Regions from separate parts of the Cellulomonas algicola genome, predicted to be linked through region 1. Evidence: riboswitches for the same ligand, from Rfam matches in the RefSeq annotation. Region 1 holds a riboswitch; each other region holds the start of a gene.
What was found. A riboswitch is a leader RNA that binds a small molecule or an ion and turns the genes downstream of it on or off. The one in region 1 is predicted to bind thiamine pyrophosphate.
Positions count from the first base shown of each region.

Region 1 (2,251 bases):
CCCCGCACGGGTCCCGCGCCGACGTAGTCGACGACCGCGGGGTCGACCTCCGCGAGATGCGCGGCGGTCGCCGCGGACACGCCGACGACCGCGTCCGCGCCGAGGAGCCGCCGGACGTCGGCGACGTCGAGATCCGCCTGGCCGACGTGCACCCCGGCGACCGCGCACCCGCGCGAGCGCGCGGCGAGCGCGACGTCGACCCGGTCGTCCACGACCACGAGGGCGCCCGTGCCGTCGACCGCGCGCGCGACGTCGACCGTCAGTGCGACGAGGTCGCGGACCGGCGCCCGCTTGGCCCGCACCTGCAGCACGCGGACGCCCGCGCCGACCGCGACCCGTGCGATGTCGGCCGGCCGGCGTGACGCGGCGGCGCAGGTGTCGGCGTCGACCACCAGGTACGGACCGTCGGGCAGGACGCGGCTCACGCGGGCACCGCCGCACGCTCGACCGTCGCGGCCGACACGACGCGGGCCGCGAGGTCGTCGGGTGCGACCGAGGCGAGGTGGTCGACGAGCGCCACCTGGAACGACGCGGGACCCGCGGCGGCGACCGCGGCCCGCTCGGCGGCGAGACCCAGCAGCGTCGTCGCCCCGACCGCGGCGACGAGCGGCTCGGTGACCGCCGCGAGCGCGGCCGTCAGGCCGCCGAGCGCGCACCCGGCGCCGGTGATCCGGGTCAGCAGCGGGTGGCCGACGGCGAGCCGCACCTCGTGCTCGCCGTCCGTGACGAGGTCGACCGGGCCGGACACGGCGACCACCGTCCCGTGCCGTGCCGCGAGACCGGCCGCGGCCTCCCGTGCGGCGTCGACCCCGTCGCGCGCGTCGACACCACGGCCCGCGGAGAGCCGGCCCGCGAGCGCACGCACCTCGCTCGCGTTGCCGCGGACGACGGCGGGGCGCTCGGCCACGAGACGCGCCGCGAGCCGCGTGCGCACCGACAGCACGCCCACGGCGACCGGGTCGAGCACCCACGGCGTGCGCGCCCCGACGGCCGTGGCCACGGTCGGCTCGACGCACGCGCGCAGGTCCGGGTCGAGCGTGCCGAGGTTGACGAGGACGGCGCCCGCGACGCCCGCGAGCTCCTCGGCCTCGCCCGGCACGGCCGCCATCGCGGGCGACGCCCCGACCGCGAGGAGCGTGCTCGCGACGAGGTTCGTCGTGACCTCGTTCGTCAGGCACTGGACGAGTGGCGTGGCCGCGTGGACCGCGGCGAGCGCCTCGCCGGCGGCGTGGGCGAGCGCGAGCGCGTCGCCGTGCGGTTCGGTGGACGGGTAGGCAGACGTCATCGCGACGACATCCCTTCGCTAGTACGAACTAGATCAGGTTCGGCGGGTGTGATCTCAGCCCCTCGTCCGCCCGGGTCGGGCGGCGCGGGGCACCCCGTGTCAGTGCGCTCAGGCTAGCCACGACGCCGACGACCCGTCGGCCCACCGCTCACCAGGTGGACCGACGGGTCGTCGGAGGTCGTGCGGACCGGTCCTGCGGACGGGTCGTGCGACGGGCTACCGGACGGCGCCCCAGGTGGTGCCGCTGCCCGACACGGGGTTGCGGTGCTCGAACCAGACGACGCGGTCGTCGGGGTCGACCCAGCCTGCGACCGCGGGCACCGCGAGAGGGTCGGGAGCCCAGACGCCGCCGGGCGTGTGCCGCAGCTCGGGCGGCTCCCACGGCTGCGGTCCGTGCGTGGCGAGCGGCAGGGGGCGTCGGTCGGTGCGCGACGGGTCGGCCATGGGTCCAGCGTGCTCCGTCGGACGCTTCCGGCACATAGGACGAAAGGCCGGAATGCGACGGAGGCCCGACCGCCGCGCCCTCGTGGGACGGGTGGCCGGGCCTCCGCGCCGTGCGTCAGCGCGTGACGCGCACCGTCACCGGGTCGCTCGTGCTGGGCGCGACGTCCGGGTCGCTCGGCACGAAGGTCGCGGTGTACGTGTGCGTGCCGACGCTCGCGTCGTGCGGCACGCGGCCGATCGCGACGCCGAGGACGACGTCGTGCCGGCTCACCACGGTCGCGCCCTCACGGATCTCGACCTTCCCGGACGGGATCCGCAGGTTCTCCTGGACGACGCCCGCGACGAGCAGCGTCGGCAGGAGCGAGCCGTGCTTCTGCGTCGTGCGGGTCGCGACGAGGCCCGTGTGCGTCTTCACCTGCGTGACTGTGACGGTCACCGGCGCGGACTGCGACGGCGCGACGTCGGCCGTGCCGACGAACCGGGCGACGACCTCGTAGGTCCCGGCGGGCGTGCTCGCGGGCA
Region 1 covers NZ_JAHKSJ010000041.1:18,842-21,092, forward strand. The annotation lists gene thiE (thiamine phosphate synthase) at 1-425, opposite strand, end outside; gene thiM (hydroxyethylthiazole kinase) at 422-1,285, opposite strand; TPP riboswitch at 1,279-1,392, opposite strand; gene KOV94_RS20250 (hypothetical protein) at 1,502-1,729, opposite strand; gene KOV94_RS20255 (ExeM/NucH family extracellular endonuclease) at 1,845-2,251, opposite strand, start outside.

Region 2 (2,251 bases), on a different contig from region 1:
CCGCACCGATCAGACGGCGACGGCCTCGGCGAGGACCGACGCGACCACGTGGTCGGCGAGCACGTGTCGCGAGGCGACGTCGACTCGTTCGCCGAGGACCTGCTCCAGTTCTCGGGCGAGATCCATGAGCGGGAAGAGGCCGACCTCACGCACGTCGACGTCGACGAGGAAGTCGATGTCGGACGCCGGGCCGTCCTCGCCGCGCGACCGATCCGACGACGGCGATGTGCGTCGCACCTGCGCGCCGGGCAGCGGCGCGGATCTCGGATCGGTGCGCGTGCACCTTCGCGAGGCGCCCCTCGCAGGTGTCGTCCGACACGTCGACGCCGGATGCGATCCGGCTCAGTCGACCAGCTCGCGGCCCGTCTCCGTGCGGGCGGTGAACGCGGCGGTGCCGCGGGTCGCGAGCGCGCGGGCGACGCCGACGAGCGCTCCCGTGATCGCGGCGGCGGCGATGACCTCGCCGAGCCGGTAGTCGCCCTCGTCCTCGGGCTTCGGCGGCTTGTGACCGCGCGTCGCCTTCCACCCCTGGGCCACCACCTGCTGCGCGAGCCACGCGGCGACCAGCGCGCCGCCGATCCCCACGAGCTTCGCGACGGTCGACTGCTTGTCCATGCGGGGAGACCTCCGGGCGTTCATCAGGGACAGGACCGGCGTCCACGCTAGTCGCGGACGGGTCGGACCGCTGGTCGGACGGGCGTAGGATCGCAGGCGAACGACAGGGGAGCGTCACGTCGCCGGCAGCCCCGCCGACGGCCAGGACGCTGAGAGTGCGGACCACCGCAGACCCTCGAACCTGATCCGGTTCACACCGGCGTAGGGAGTCGGGCTTCTCAGTCTCCGCAGTCGTCGTCGGCGCGCCCCTGCGAGGGTGCCGCCGTGCGACGGGTGCGGGGACCCCCTCCTGCTGACGAAGGAGGAGCACCACCGATGGCGAGCACGCCCCGCCGCACGTCCGTCCCCGTCCTGGCGCTGGCCGCCGGGACCGTCCTCGCGCTCGCGGGCTGCTCCGCGATCGGCGGTGGCGACCCGTCGCCCGCTGCGTCCGGCGGGGGCGGCGGCACCGTCACGCTGGTCACGCACGACTCGTTCGGCCTGTCCGACGGTCTGCTGGAGTCCTTCGAGGAGGAGAGCGGCCTGACGGTCGAGGTCGTGCAGCCCGGCGACGCGGGCGCCCTGGTGAACCAGCTCGTCCTCACGAAGGACGCGCCGCTCGGCGACCTGGTGTTCGGCGTGGACAACACGTTCGCGTCGCGCGCGATCGACGAGGGCGTCGTCGAGCCGTACACGTCGTCCGCGCCCGCGGCGGAGGACGCCGCGCAGTACGCCGTCGACGGGTCCGACGCGCTGACCGCGGTCGACTTCGGCGACGTGTGCCTCAACGTCGACCACGCGTGGTTCACCGAGCACGGCGTGGCGGAGCCCGCGTCGCTCGACGACCTGACGAAGCCCGAGTACCGGGACCTGCTGGTCGTCCCGAGCGCGGTCACGTCGTCGCCGGGGCTCGCGTTCCTGCTCGCGACCGTCGGCGCGAAGGGCGAGGACGGCTGGCAGGACTACTGGACGGCGCTCGTCGCGAACGGCCTGAAGGTGTCCGAGGGCTGGTCGGACGCGTACTACACGGACTTCAGCGGCGGTGGCGGCGACGGGCCGCGCCCGGTCGTGCTGTCGTACGCGTCGTCGCCGCCGTTCACCGTGCCGGACGAGGCCGACGAGCCGACGACGGGCGCGCTGCTCGGCACGTGCTTCCGGCAGGTCGAGTACGCGGGCGTGCTCGCGAACGCCGAGAACCCCGAGGGTGCGCAGCAGCTCCTCGACTTCCTGCTGTCCGACGAGGTGCAGGCCGACATCCCGGGCTCGATGTACATGTACCCGGTGAGCACGGCGGTCGACCTGCCCGAGGAGTGGGCGCGCTGGGCGCCGCTCGCGGACGCGCCCTTCGAGGTCGCACCGGCCGACGTCGACGCGCACCGCGAGGAGTGGCTCGCGGCGTGGTCGGAGATCGTCGCGGGCTGACCCGATGACGACGACGCTCGCCCGGCCCGACGCCCCCGTGGCGCCGGGCGGGCGCGCGCGCCCGTCGGCGGGGACGGTCGCGTTCTGGACCGCCGCCGTCGTGGTCCCGGTCGCGTTCCTCGGGGTGTTCTTCGCGTGGCCCGTCGTCGTGATGGTCGCGCGCGGGTTCGTCGTCGACGGCGCGCTCGACCTGTCGGGCTTCGCCGACGTGTTCTCGCGACCGCGCACGTGGCGG
Region 2 covers NZ_JAHKSJ010000006.1:428,066-430,316, reverse strand. The annotation lists gene KOV94_RS06135 (nucleotidyltransferase family protein) at 10-237, opposite strand; gene KOV94_RS06130 (DUF4235 domain-containing protein) at 343-615, opposite strand; TPP riboswitch at 711-840, shown strand; gene KOV94_RS06125 (thiamine ABC transporter substrate-binding protein) at 931-2,016, shown strand; gene KOV94_RS06120 (ABC transporter permease) at 2,021-2,251, shown strand, end outside.
Region 2: linked by a shared signal. The riboswitch ahead of KOV94_RS06125 (thiamine ABC transporter substrate-binding protein) and the one ahead of thiM (hydroxyethylthiazole kinase) in region 1 are both predicted to bind thiamine pyrophosphate.

Region 3 (2,251 bases), on a different contig from region 1:
CGCCGCCGGGCACGTCGACGGCCTCGACGCCCATGACCGCGGCGTTCGCGACCGCGACCGGCAGCGCGCCTGTCACGCCCGTGAGCAGGACCGTCGACTCGACGGGAGCCGGCGGCGCGGTCCGCGGCAACGCCCCCGCGCCCGTCCCGCTCGGCGACGCGCTCGCGCGCGTGCCGCGCGACGCCGACGGGCTCGCGGCGGTCGGCGTCGCGTCGGCGGAGGGCGAGGTCGCGGGCGCGGGTGACGCGCCGTCCGCCCGGACGACCGTCACGCCGTCAGGGACCGGTGCGGTCGCCCCGACCGCCACGGCCCAGCGCGTGCCGAGACGCTCGAGCTCGGCCGCGAGGACGTCGGGCGGCACGCCCGGACCACCGAGCAGCACGGGCGCCCCGAGCCGCGCGCCCTCCCGGATCGCGGCGTCCTGCGCGGCCGGGTCGGCGGCGTCCGCGAGGACGACGACGGGTGCGCGCGCGACGAGCGTCCGGACCACCTCGAGCGCGGCCGTCTCCGCCGACGCCGCGGGCAGCACGGTCGCGGGGAGCGTCGGCTGGACCGCCTCCGCGGCGAGCGGGGACGCCGACGGCGACGGGGTCGCGCTCGCGCTCGTCGTGGGGTCCGGCCGGCCGTCGTCGGCCGTGCAGGCGCCGAGCCCGAGGCACGCGGCGGCGGCGACGAGCGCGGCGGTCCGGTGGTGGACGGGCCGGCGGGTCTGCCGGCGGATCGGCTGGCGCGGCTGACGGATCGGCACGGTCCTCCCTCGACGGTCGGCGCCCCACTGTACGGGGGCGGCTCGTGCGCCCGCCCCTCGGGGGCGTGCTCGGGGAGCGGTGGTGGAGGGGCCGACGCGGCCGTCGGCGGACCGCCCGACCGCGCGGCGACCAGCGGGCGGACCGGGCTTCCGGCCGGCCCGGGGGGAGCGCTACGGTCGGCGGCGACAGAAGCCCCCGGGGAGCGCAGGAGCGCTGAGAGTGCGGCCGGACACCACGTCCCACCCGCAGACCCGTGGAACCTGACCTGGTTCGCACCAGCGTAGGGAGCAGGGCACTCGTCGCCGACGGCCGCGTCGGCGACCGGCGTCCGTCGGGCTCGACGCGACGCCTCGTCGCGCCACCCGGACGGTCGTCGGTCGTGCGCCGTCGCGCGGCCTCGTGCTGCTCGCCGGGGGTCCGCCACCGCACCGGAGGACCACCATGAGCACCCCCGTCACCGCACCCGACCGACGCGCGGCCGCGACCGCCGCCGAGCTCGGCGTCGGCGCCCGCTTCTCCCTGCACCCCGCGTCCGACGACGCCGTGCGCGTGATCCTCGACGCGCTCGCGCACGCCGACCGCGACCGCGTCACCGTGACCACCGACGACGTGTCGACGCTCGTGCGCGGCACCGAGCACGACGTCGTCCGCTACGTCCACGACGTGCTCGCCGCCGCGGGCCGGGACGGCACGCACGTCGCCGCGCACGTCCAGCTGTCCCGCGGCTGCCCGGGCGAGGTCGCGTGCGCGCTGCCCGACGACGTCGTGCTGTCGGCCGTCGCACCGCCCGACCTGCCGCCCACGGGCCTGCGAGCCGCGGCGCACTGGGCGCTCTACCCGCTCGACGACGGCACGCCCGGGCACCCCGGCGACCACATGCGGGCGATCGAGCAGGCGATCGCGGTCGCACGTGCCCGTGCCGCCGTGTCCGCGTCGCACTTCGTCACCCGGCTCGACGGGGACCTCGCCGACGTCCTCGGGGCCGTCGCCGACGCGTGGCTCGCCGCCGCCCGGCACGTGCGGCACGTCGTCGCGCACGTCACGATCACGCTGCACTCGCCGTCGTGGGCGGGCGAGGCGGCGGGCGACGCGGCCGGGGTCGACCGATGAGCGCCGCCCGCGCACGCGTCACGCTCGCCGAGCTCGTCCTGCTCGCGGTCCTCGCCGTCGTCTTCGGGTTCCTCTACTGGGCGCTCGTGCAGGCGTGGGGCGCGCTCCAGCTCGCGATGGGGCCGTTCGGCGACCTCGCCCAGCACGTGCTCATCGGCGGCTGGATGGTCGCGGCACCGCTCGCGGTCTACGTCGTGCGCAAGCCCGGGGTCGGGATCGTCGTCGAGCTCGTCGCGGCGTTCGTCGAGGTCGCGTTCCTCGCGTCGCCCGTCGGACCGACGCTGCTCGTCGTCGGGCTCGTGCAGGGCGCGGGTGCCGAGGCGGCCTTCGCGCTCACCCGGTACCGCCGCTACGGGTGGGGCGTCTTCGCGCTGTCCGGGGTCCTCGCGGGG
Region 3 covers NZ_JAHKSJ010000013.1:32,499-34,749, reverse strand. The annotation lists gene KOV94_RS10745 (hypothetical protein) at 1-748, opposite strand, end outside; TPP riboswitch at 936-1,055, shown strand; gene KOV94_RS10740 (YkoF family thiamine/hydroxymethylpyrimidine-binding protein) at 1,191-1,859, shown strand; gene KOV94_RS10735 (ECF transporter S component) at 1,856-2,251, shown strand, end outside.
Region 3: linked by a shared signal. The riboswitch ahead of KOV94_RS10740 (YkoF family thiamine/hydroxymethylpyrimidine-binding protein) and the one ahead of thiM (hydroxyethylthiazole kinase) in region 1 are both predicted to bind thiamine pyrophosphate.